Synechococcus sp. PCC 7335: one gene and its partner. The protein of the gene in region 1 interacts with the protein of each later gene in a pairwise test. Links are inferred from orthologs where the notes say so. Each region holds a gene or a part of one and is shown on either strand. Other genes may lie near its edges.

Region 1 (6,061 bases):
ATGCCACCGGTCCCTGCTCGGTTGGGTGAGCCATAGCCGATGGTAGTGGTCACCTTGATCATCGTCGGCTTGTCAGTGACTTCTTTAGCCTTGGCGATCGCCTTCTCAATCGAATCCAAATCGGTATTGCCATCTTCTACATGCAGCACATGCCAGCCATATGCCTCGAAGCGCTTGCTCACATCTTCAGTAAAGGCAATATCAGTCGAACCATCAATCGAAATATGATTATCGTCGTATAGAGCAATCAGCTTCCCTAGGCCCAAGTGACCAGCCAAAGAGCAAGCCTCACCCGAGACGCCCTCCATGTTGCAACCGTCACCCATGATTGTGTAGGTGTAGTGGTCTACTACTGCGCAGTCGGGCTTGTTGAACTTAGCTGCTAAATGCGCCTCGGCCATCGCTAAACCCACTGCATTGCAGATGCCCTGACCTAGCGGGCCAGTGGTTACTTCAACACCAGCAGTCTCAAAGTTCTCGGGATGTCCAGGTGTCGTAGAGCCCCACTGACGAAACTGCTTGATATCGTCCATGCTCACGCTGTCATAGCCGGTGAGATAGAGCATGGCGTATTGCAGCATACAGCCATGCCCCGCCGAAAGCACAAATCTATCGCGGTTAAACCATTGAGGGTTCTTAGGATTGTGCCGGATGAACTTATCCCACAGCACAAACGACATGGGCGCAGCACCCATTGGCAAACCAGGATGACCTGACTTGGATTTGTTGACGGCGTCAATCGCCAAAAATCTAATGGAATTTATACAAAGTGTTTCGAGCGATTGGGTTGCAACAGCCATGGTCTTTTTAGTGAGGAGGTGGACAGTAAGAAGGTTGATAAAAAGAAATAGAAAGTGAAAAGCGAACCCTATGCGATGGACAAAAGCTAGCAGCCAATCTGCCTAGAAGATGTCTGTTAGCTTTACGGCCTGCTAACTTATAGGATGCTGATGCTAGGTCTACTAACTCTATACAGTGTGAGGTTTACTCTACAAAAAGTGCTTAAAAAGACTTGAGAATTTCCAAGCATTATACCGATGAATTTGTAACATCTGTGACCGTTTGATGAGAACTCGTCAGCGTTTTCTCACTATAACTATAGTCAGCTATAGTCAAGCCATGGCCACCTGGCTGAAGTATACCTTGTTAGTCAAAAGCCTATATAACAGCTAGCTAGATGAACTCAGGGTGAACGTAGGCATAGCCTTATCTTGAAGGCTGCTTCACTACCGCTGTAATGCACTTATTCTGAAGAACCCATCTGGCAGACCCGTCTGGCAAACTCGTTTCTACTCACTGTATTTCTTGAAATTTCTTGAAAGCGAGGGTAACGTTATGCCCTCCAAAGCCAAAGGAATTTGAGAGCGCTACAGTGACCTCTTGCTCACGGCTCTGAGCAGGAACGTAGTCTAAATCGCAGTCCGGGTCGGGGGTTTCTAGGTTGATTGTAGGCGGCACTCTATCATTAGCAACAGCCATAACTGCTGCCACGCCCTCGATACCACCTGATCCACCTAGTAGGTGGCCCGTCATACTTTTGGTCGAACTTACGGTGATGTTGTAGGCATGCTGGCCAAGGACGGTCTTAATCGCGGCAGTCTCGTTCGGATCGTTGACTGGGGTGCTAGTGCCGTGAGCATTGATATAGCTCACTTCATCCGGTGACAGATTGCCATCTTTTAGAGCGTGACGGATAGCTCGCACTGCGCCTTCACCACCCGGTGCGATACCGGTCATGTGATAGGCATCACAGCTCATACCGTAACCGACGATCTCCGCATAGATACGAGCGCCTCGGCTCAGCGCATGTTCTAGCTCTTCTAAGATTAAGATGCCTGCCCCTTCACCCAGGACAAAGCCATCTCGATCCTGGTCAAAGGGACGACTAGCATGAGTAGGATCGTCGTTGCGAGTAGACATTGCTCGCATAGAAGAAAAGCCCGCGAAGGTCAAAGGCGTAACGGCAGACTCGGTGCCACCGCAAATCATGGCCTGGGCGTAGCCGTTTTGAACTAGACGAAAGGCATCTCCAATAGCATTTGAACCCGCAGCGCACGCGGTCACAGAACAGGAGTTAGGGCCCTTTGCACCGGTTTGAATCGCAGTCAGGCCAGCGGCCATGTTAGCAATCATCATCGGAATCATGAATGGACTACAGCGGCTAGGACCTTTGTTTAAATAGATCTCTTGCTGCTCTTCCATCACCTGAATACCCCCAATACCAGTGCCGATCATTACACCGATTTGTTCAGCGTTTAGATCGGTGATCTTTAGGGTGGCATCGGCGATCGCTTGTTTGCTAGCGGCGATCGCAAAATGAGCAAACCGCGCCGCTCGCTTCACATCCTTACGGTCCATATAGTCGAGCGGGTCAAAACCTTTGACTTCGCCGGCGATCTGACTAGCATGCGCAGAAGCATCAAATGCCGTCACTAGGCCAATGCCGTTCTTGCTCTCCAGCAGCCCCTGCCAATAATCAGCTAGCGTATTGCCAATCGGCGTAATTGCGCCCATACCTGTGACAACAACCCGCTTTCGTTCTTGCTTATCTTCTAAATCAGCCATAGTTCTAAGGACAACATCGGGGGAATAGCCGAACACCAGCTATCATTCAAACGTCGAATCACACCGCTCAAAGCAAACTTTGCAGAAGTAACTTGCTAACACTCACTTGCTTAGATCGTACTACCTAGATCGTTGCAATCATTGCACCAAGAAAGATAAAGACAAAAAGCAAATGAAAGTTAGGATTCATACCGCTATGGCCGTGTATCAAGACTTAGGTGCCGTGTATCAAGGCTTAGGTATCGATTTGAAGCTGATAGCTTTGGTAGGACAGGGCCACTCATATCGTTAAGCAGCTAGCTAGGTAGCCCTACAAGCTGGTCTGATAGTCTAAGCTCCATAGCTCAGAAATAGTTCTGACCTTAGCAGTTTAGCCTTAGCAGCTAGCTCTACACCTAGAAGTAAGTACTATGGCCAGTAGATATCACAGCCTACATAGGCCTAGCTATCAGATGCTTATGCCTGTGCCTTTTCGATAAATTCAACTGCCGATTCCACGGTTGTGATACTCTCAGCTGCCTCATCAGGAATTTCAATATCGAATTCTTCTTCTAGCGCCATAACTAGCTCAACGGTATCTAAAGAGTCAGCCCCTAAGTCGTTAGCAAAGCTAGCTTCCGGTTTTACTTCCGCTTCGTCTACACCGAGCTGTTCAGAAACGATCTTCTGAACTTTCCCTAAAATCTCTTCACTCATTACTATACTTACCTTCAAACAGCAGCAAAAAGTGCAAAAACCAGCCGAAACTACCAGCTACATCCCAAGGACGTCAAGTAGCTTTTTATCAAACAGGCAAACCGTTCTTTAAGTTAAAAACCTTTACGTCTGTAGCGACGACCGTTTCTAGCAGTCTGCATTTTTAAGCTTCACTATCTTATAGGAAAGCGGGACACCCGGTAATTTACTCCGCCTATCTCTCCGGTGAGATTAAAACTTGATGTGAAGCGAATATTACGTTCCATAAATTTTTGCCTACCTTGTTAAGGTATGGCTGATGCCAGCGAGATACACTGCTGGTGGGTCGGGGAACCCTTGCTCGCACTCGCTTAGCGATATTGCAACAATAATTCTGGAGTCTGTACTTCATGTCTCATTCAGTCAAAATTTACGATACCTGTATTGGTTGTACGCAGTGCGTCCGTGCCTGCCCTACCGATGTTTTAGAGATGGTGCCTTGGGATGGTTGCCGGGCTGGGCAGATCGCTGCCTCTCCCCGCACAGAAGATTGTGTTGGCTGCAAGCGTTGCGAAACAGCTTGTCCAACCGACTTTCTAAGCATCCGTGTTTATTTAGGTGCAGAGACCAGTCGGAGCATGGGTTTAGCTTACTAGAGACATCTATAAGCGCAGCCGCCTAGTTAAGGCTCCTACAAAACCCCATTGAAAGCCTTCAACACCTTCGACAAACTTCATCGAAGCCTTCGCTAGTCAAAGATTAGCGAAGGCTTTTTGGCGATGACCTCTAGCAGCTACATCCTAGTAACTACGCCGAACTCTATCTTGCTGCGACAGCTTTTTCGACGGCTAACAGGCTGCCTAGCACCCCTAGTCCGGTGCCTAGTAGCACTAATGAGCAAGGTAGTACCATCCATTGGTGAGATGAGAGCTGGAGACCGTTCGCTAAAAATTCGATGAAGCTAGGTTGACCGTTACCAGTAGATACAGATCTTAAGCCTTGTTGAGCCGCAAGTAAGAGACCCCACGCACCGCCAGCACCAATGATGCCAAAGACCGCCCCCTGAATAAGAAATGGTAGGTAAATCCAGATACGAGTGGCACCGACTAACTGCATGACCTCGATTTCCTGCCGGCGGGCGATCGCAATCAGCCGAATTGTCGTCGTCACCACTGTGGTCGCGGCAATACTCAGCAGGCTCACCACCACAAGACTTGCCCATTGCAATCCTATATTAAGATCTCGAAGCTGCTGAATCATTTCACTTACATACAGCACTTCATCGACGCCAGGTAAATTCTTTAGTGTCGCTGCCAGCTGAGGAACCTGCTGGGTATCTCTAGCTTTTACCTTCAGCTCGTCAACCAGTGGATTACCATTGAGCTGATCAATCGCGTTCGAGATATTAGACAGTCCTAAGTCCGAAGTTAGCTGTGACCAAGCCTGCTCCCTGCTTACCGCTTCTACACTGACAACGCCCGGCAACTGACTCACCTGTTCAGTCAAAGTGTCAGCACCTACGCCACTTTCTAGATAGGTTGAAATCACCAGCTGTGAACCGAACTGGTTTAGCATTCCTTCAACCTGCCAGCTCACTTGCAGACTAGTCCCAAACAAAAAAAGTAAGACCGTCATCGTGCTGATAGCAGCCCAATTCATCCAGCCGCCGCGCTGCAACCCTCTGAAGGTCTCTTGAAATAAATAGTCTGTTCTAGCTAAAGATTTCAGCACAGATTTTGGGCGCAAGAGCATAGGGTAGGTTCTTAGCGTTTTGACACAAGACAATCACAATCAAGATGCCCTGAATCAATCTGAGTTGATACATTTACATCTGAGTGTGAAACATAAGGTGTCGTTGACTAATCCGCCTACATCTGTGAAGGAGCCTCTTTGAGGGAATACTCGACTGACTTTGGGGCTGAACCTGTAGCTTAAGGATTATCGGCTTGAAGTCGCTACAGCGAAGTCGGTGTGAGTTGTTACAATGTGGGGAAGAACATTGCTCAAACTGGACTTAGTTACGAAGACCCATGGCCGCAGTCATCGACGTTGAAAAGAAAAAGCTGAAGAAACCGCCGCTCACCGTTCACCAGATGGGCGATCGTGTCCTCCGCCAGCCCGCCAAACGGGTTGCCAAGATAGACAACGCTCTGCGCGATCTTGTCCGCAAGATGCTGCAGACAATGTATAGCGAGGACGGTATTGGCTTAGCTGCCCCTCAGGTTGGTGTGAATAAGCAGCTCCTCGTTATAGACGCTGACCCTGAAAATGAAGCGGCTTCAGCTCTGGTATTGGTCAACCCCAAAATTATTCGCTACAGTGACGAGCTAGCCGCTGGTCAGGAAGGTTGTCTGAGCATCCCGGGCGTCTATCTAGATGTAATTCGTCCTGCCGCCATAGAAGTTAGCTTCAAAGATGAGAATGGTCGACCCCGTAAGCTGAAGGCGGATGATCTGCTTGCTCGGGTGATTCAGCATGAGATGGATCACCTAAATGGTGTGCTGTTTGTAGATAGGGTGGAAAATACGATTGCGCTCAATCAGGAGCTGCAAAAGAACGGCTTTGCGATCAAACACGTTCAGAAAGTGAAATAGAAGTGGAATGATGCTGGTTGCAGTTATTTTGGCTTTTCTATTTATTAATAGTCGTGCTGCAATTTGCTCTAGATAAATATCTCAGCCAAATCACTTCATAGCCAAATAGTTTTAGAGCGAGCTTTAAGAGATTAAGCTTCAAAAGCAAACTTCATAACAAAAGGAAAATTCTGTGACTCCAAAAAGTGGTGCGTTGTTGGGTGTGGCCTGTTTGACTGCGATCGCAG
Region 2 (6,100 bases), 3.9 Mb from region 1 along the record:
AACATTAGTTGCCGCAGCAACGCTCTATACCCAAACTATCTAGCAACAAGTCGCCAACCGCATTGGCTATAGCAAACTCACTGTAAAAACTTTTGGAGAAATCATACCCCTGCATCTCAGTCAAGATAGCTAGCACTAACGCATTCAAATTATTTTCGCCTTCCATACGCTGCCGAACAAACACCTGAGCTGCTCGAGAAGCAATATGTTCATTAATCGTTTCTGGCAAGAACTCTTTATCTAGCCATTGGTGCAAAGTCGTCTTGAGCCATTGCCCTTCCTTAAGCGCGTCTTCAGCCGGGGGAAGCTCAATAGACTCAATCGGTTCAGCAAAGTCAGAATCAGACATATCCAGCATACTTAAAGATCAATTCTGCTATCTGTTGGCGAGCTACTTGTGTTTAAAGGCTAGAGGCTCAGAGCCTGTAGTAGTGTAAAAAGGGACTATTACGTTACGTACCTTTACTTTTTTGAGTGCAACCGCTTCTTATGATGAAAAGGGTAACTACGCAGGGGGAAGCGTACATCTATAGAAAGCTATGGTCTATTCCGTTCCTCAAATTCTGCAATGCTATGCTCAAGGCTATTTTTTGATGGCTGAGGCTGATGGAAAAACGCTCAACTGGTATTCCAGCAATCAGCGAGCTATCATTCCGCTCGATCACCGCTTTCGCTACCCCAAGTCTCTACAGCGGGTTTTGAACCAAAAGCGCTTTACCCCTGCGATTAATCGCAGCTTTGAAGCGGTGATCGATGGCTGTGCTGATCGCGATACTACCTGGATCTCGCCTCAGCTGAAGAAAATATATATGCAGTTGCATAGAGCAGGATATGCTCACAGCTTTGAAACTTGGCAAGGAGACGAGCTAGCAGGGGGGTTCCTCGGCATCTGCCTTGGCGGCGTGTTTATTGGCGAGTCAATGTTTTACCGAATTCCTGAAGGCTCGAAAGCAGCGATGGTGATGCTAGTGAATCATTTGCGATCGCGTCAGTTCACTCTCTTCGATGTCCAGATTCTCAATCCGCATTTGGCTAGATTTGGTGCTTTTGAGATCGACAGAGCCGTCTACGAAGCCACCTTATACAACGCCATTCAACAGTCCTGCCAATTCGACTAGATCCGGTTTGGCCAAACGCTACCTAAGCAACCCTAGTGAGAACTATAGCTTCGGCCGCGTGGCCTTCACGAAGAGTATGCATCCGCCCATGGCTATAGGTGCTAGCTTTCTATCCGGGTGAGTAGCACCGGACAATTTGCATACACCCGAATATAGTCAGACAGAGACCCGCCCAGCAGCCGATCTAGATCCGGCAATCCCTTAGCAATTGTTGGACGCCGATCAGGTGAGCCCAAAACCAATAGATTGATATTTAGCTGATCGACTAGTTCACAGATACGTTCGCCAGGTTTACCCGCCGGAGCCAGACAGCGATACTTAATGCCCATACGCCGAACTTTGGAAACTGCCTCTGCAAGGACTGGATCATTTTCAGGGCGATCTTGAAGAACTTCTTCGAGCTTGCCACTGAGCTTAGAGATCGTATGGACTAGAATAATCTCGCTGCCTTCAATATCACGAGCAAAATCGATTGCCGCATCTAAACTGGCCTTCGCCGAGTCAGACTTATCAAGGGCAACTAGGATACGCCTGATTGACTTAATCGCATATAGATCATCTTTAACTAGCAGCATTGGCCGTGACGAGAGCTGAAAAACGTATTGGCTCACAGAATTACCGATAATGGCTTGCAGACCTTGCAGTCCTCTAGAACCCATAACAATTAGGTCAGCGTTAATCTCGTCAGCGACCTTCCCTACGACATCTTTAGGCTCACCTTCACGCAAAATGGCGTTTACCTCAGCGGGGTTAAGACCAAGGCTATTCACTGCCTCGGCTAGAATTTTGCCACCTTTCTCCCAGCGTTCAGTCATAACCGCTGAAGTGGACTGAGAAGGAACAACGTGAAGAATGGTAAGACGCGATCGCTTGATCCTAGGAATCTGCATCAGCACCTTCATCATCGCTCTGGTATTACCAATGCCTGAGTCAGCTAGCAAGATATTTTCGATCATAGGTTTAGCCTGGTCACTTCTAGCTCTGATTATCTCTACTTCCAGGAGATACTGACTCAAGTAGTAAACAACTATTGACGATTGAGATGTAATGGCAAAGATAGATAGTCCTAAATGGTTCGAGTATCCGATTAGAGTTCAGCCTCATCACACAGACTATGGCGGCGTAGTTTGGCATGGAGCATACATCACCTGGCTAGAATCAGCTCGTGTAGAGTGCCTACGCGCAGCAGATGTTCCCTTTGACCAGCTAGTAAGTTCAGGCTTTGACCTACCAGTAGTTGCACTAGAAGTTCGCTACCGACAACCGCTGACACTTGGAATGACCGCTATCGTCAGGACTCGACTAGCACCCGTAAAGGGGCTGCGATTGAACTGGCTATACGAGATTGTCACTGTCGACGCGAATGAGACTATTCAGGTATGTCTTACTGCTCAGGTGACCTTGGTTGCTGTGAGCGTACGCGATCGCAAAGTCATTCGCCAGCTACCAGCAGCCGTCAAAAAGATCATCGGCCAAATTTCTCAATATTTTAATGAGTAAGCGGAAGAAAGCGCAGGTTGTCAACTATAGACGCAGGTTATCAACCATATAAGAGGGGAAGTAGCGCAATACTCAGCAATCAGCTAAACGAAGTAGTTGCGCAGCGCATTTACTTCAAAGCGCTACATTCTCGCTGTGACGATAGCTACAAAACTCATCTCACTACTGTCGAAAACAGCAAAAACTTCATCACTATCATAAATTTACAACTCTTAGTATCCTAGAGTCTTTCTCCACAAGCTTTCCACAGGTTTTCCACAAGTCGATCGGAGGTTTTCCACAGGTGAGAATGAAACGAGGGGATCTCACTCCCAATTGTGGAATACGCCAACTAGGATATTTCTGTCTGCTATCACGAAGGCAGTGTAAACTTGTGTAACAAAAACCGCCCTGAAAGCCACTTGCCTGAATTCTTTAAAAATCTATTAAGTCTCTATCAGTAGTTCTATCTGTTGCTATTTCTAGATGGATGCTCCACAATTGATGAACACATTCGTTGATCGCTTCGTTCCACACAGCATCTTGTAAAACAGGAGCTAAGGCATAACAAAGCGTGACATTTTTGAGTCTAAATAAATCAGTGGTAAGGAGTTCGTCAGTGCAACAAACAGTCAGCTTATCAGTGGAAATTCCAGAAGATTTACACGCTTCAATTCAACAGTATTTAGATGTGCGTTCTAGTTGGAGTCAGGACCGTTTGTTCTGCGCAGCGCTTTCGCTATTCCTTATGCAAAATGGTGTGACTCATCGCCAGGTCAGTCGCATCTACCTAGACAGCCTCTTTGGTCAACAGCCAGGAAGCAACAAAGAAATGATTCGCTCAAATGCCTAGTATATCTAGCATATTATCTTGCACGTAGAGCTTCAGCTGAGCATCGCTGTCAATGGTTGAGCAGGTGATCGCTAGATAGCCAATTTCTATGAGTTTCTGATATAGCAAAGTAGGGGTGCATTCTTACTCTGCATGTAGACTTTGTGGCTAGAGTTGTCTGTTATCCTGTAACAATGTTAGCCGGTGAGTATGTCCTAACTTCTACGAAAGCTATGGATAGGTTAATCTATCTGTTCTAATTCATTCTTCTTATTTAATTACAATATTACTCTTCGCTAGATGAATAGAGAACAAGCCGTTAGCATACTATTGCTAAAGTATTAGCCTGAAAACATATCAACCGTCAGAACACACCAGTTCATAAGCGAATCTGTTTTCTCTTAGGGAGTCATCGGCTGTCGCTGACTTAGCTATCAATAGAATTAGTCTGTATTTGTTGATCTTAGGAAAGTGACTTACCAAGCTACAATTACCTATTTCCCAATTGCTTTGACTAGGCCAATTCCACCAAAGTAAAGAAAAAGCACTGCACCTCCTAGCAAACTTTGCGTTATCGGATCTGTCGAAGGAGTAAGGACTGCCCCTAGAATAGCTGCGCCTAGCAGTACATAGCGCCAGCCAGATAGCATCTGCTTGGAGTCAACAATTCCCAGCAGGCCCAGCAGTAGCTGAATCACTGGGATTTGGAATGCTAACCCCGTACTAAATAGCAGCAACAGCACAAACTCAAAGTATCGATCGATTGACCACATCTGCTCAACCACATCCGCACCGTAATTGATGAAGAAATTTAGAGCAGCCGGAACTAGGGCAATATAGGCAAATCCCAGCCCCGCAAAAAATAAGATGCTAGAACCTAGCACTACTGGACCAATCAATCGACGCTCTCGCCGAGTTAGTCCCGGCAACACAAACTGGATAATTTGGTAGAGGATAAACGGACTCGCAATCAAAATGCCACTGTAGCCTGCCACCTTAATCGAGACAAAGAAATACTCACCTGGCGATAGCTGCAGAAACTTTGCGCCTTGAGCCGGAATCTCTAGCAGTTCAACGATCTGCCGAACGCCAGCAAAGCAGCCGACAACACCCACTAGGATGGCAACCAGTGAATAGAGAATCCGCGTTCTAAGCTCATCAAGATGATCAAATAAAGACATCTCAACGTCATTCGGAATTTCGTCTAGAAAGGCTTCGTCCATAGATTTGTTCACTGGCTCGTCTAGCACTGAGAGGTTGGCAGAAGGTGCTGTCTCAAGGTCAGAAGGAGGCGTCATGAGAAGTACGAAGCTAACAAAGTCACTGGTGTCTATTGTATCGGTTGTACCGCTAGGTTGTAGTGGCTAAAGCTGCTTCTATCCAAGCGGTAACTAGCAAAGCGATACTTACTGCTAGATTCACTGCTGCACAGAGTAGTCTTTACCGGAGGGAACACCACCTGCACCCAAGGGTTCTGCTGGCTGACCATTTTGCGAAATCATGAGTCCACCAGGATTGCCTGAGAAAACATTAATACTATTTTGCGCCTCCCAAACCACGCGATCGCCCGGATTGAGCGTTCCTTCGAAGAGTCTTTCTCCTCCATCTGCGACAACTGTTGTCCAAGCAGGCGCGGTCACCTCCACTTCTAAGAACAGAGGCGCATCACTGATAGGTGGCTCTGGCTCTACAGCAGGTTCTGGGACAGGCTCTGGTTCTGGCAGTTCTGGCAAGGCAGATTCTGTAGGTATGGGTTCTACAGACTCGGCTGGTGCGGGGGAGTCGGCAACAGTAGGTGAGCGATCGCTCCCCAACACATTCGCCAAAATCACGATACCTGCTGTCAGCACTGCCACGATTGCCGCGCCAATCGCAAAGGGTTTCAAATTAGGGGTGTCACGACTACTAGCGTCCAAATTCAACGGCTGACTGCTGGTGTAGCTGATAGGAGAGGTAGTAAGCTGAGAGCTATTGGGCTTTCCCTTAGCTAGTGGTAAATCACTCACTAAAGGGGAGGGACTCTCTATAGATAGCTCGCTAGGGCGCTCATCAGATAGCTGATCTATAGGTGTCTCTGAATCTGTAGGTGTCTCTGAAGGAGGTACCTCTAGAGGTACTGCAGAATCAACTTCAGTAGATTGAGCGACAGGTAAGCTATCTGAGCCGTCATCGAGCGAACCGATTTCAACCGAACCAATTTCGACCGGCGTCGGCTCAGCGACATCATAAGTGCTTGGCTCAGAGTCAAGATCTAATTCTCTGGAGTCAAAAGTAGTGGGATCGTCAGCTGATAAATCATCAGCTAACTTTGGGTTTGGCAAAGGAGAAGAGTCAGAATCAGCCGTAGCCAAATCAGCTGTAGTCAAATTAGCCGTAGCTACTGTCTGTTGATCGGATAATTCCGTTTCTAGATCATCGTCATGCGCGACAAAAATCGGTACCTCGTCTGTAGTAGGCGATGCCAAACTAGGCGCAGTAGACTGACTGGCAAGATCAGGAGTTGCCTGACTAGAAGCTGAGTTTGGCGCAATACGAGTCAGCCGAGTAGTCGCACTATCTTCGGTCTTTGAGCTTCCAAACTTCGAATTCTGGGCAACTCTAGGGATAGAGGGAATAGAGTCAACGGTAAACTGCTGAGAGATTTCGATACCTTTTAGTCCAAGCGTCTCAG

Evidence for each region.
Region 2: the proteins of acpP (region 1) and S7335_RS18905 interact in binary tests that used the Escherichia coli proteins (3 or more experiments, as listed by UniProt). The link is inferred for Synechococcus sp. PCC 7335 from one-to-one orthologs.

What each region holds. Positions count from the first base shown.
Region 1 is NZ_DS989904.1:617,660-623,720, forward strand. The notes cover bases 1,642-4,449. They hold acpP (acyl carrier protein), read right to left. Parts: upstream 3,262-4,449; coding sequence 3,022-3,261; downstream 1,642-3,021. Other genes in these bases: fabF (beta-ketoacyl-ACP synthase II), read right to left, coding at 1,642-2,565; psaC (photosystem I iron-sulfur center protein PsaC), read left to right, coding at 3,651-3,896; S7335_RS02830 (ABC transporter permease), read right to left, coding at 4,060-4,449. In the rest of the region: tkt (transketolase), read right to left, coding at 1-800; more of fabF, read right to left, coding at 1,294-1,641; more of S7335_RS02830, read right to left, coding at 4,450-4,992; def (peptide deformylase), read left to right, coding at 5,271-5,834; S7335_RS02840 (hypothetical protein), read left to right, coding at 6,007-6,061. UniProt on the Escherichia coli protein: Carrier of the growing fatty acid chain in fatty acid biosynthesis.
Region 2 is NZ_DS989904.1:4,514,335-4,520,434, forward strand. The notes cover bases 1,045-3,891. They hold S7335_RS18905 (thioesterase family protein), read left to right. Parts: upstream 1,045-2,165; coding sequence 2,166-2,618; downstream 2,619-3,891. Other genes in these bases: aat (leucyl/phenylalanyl-tRNA--protein transferase), read left to right, coding at 1,045-1,118; S7335_RS18900 (universal stress protein), read right to left, coding at 1,220-2,074; S7335_RS18910 (DUF2811 domain-containing protein), read left to right, coding at 3,217-3,450. In the rest of the region: S7335_RS18890 (hypothetical protein), read right to left, coding at 5-358; more of aat, read left to right, coding at 540-1,044; twin-arginine translocase subunit TatC, read right to left, coding at 3,924-4,652; S7335_RS26220 (helix-turn-helix domain-containing protein), read right to left, coding at 4,848-6,100.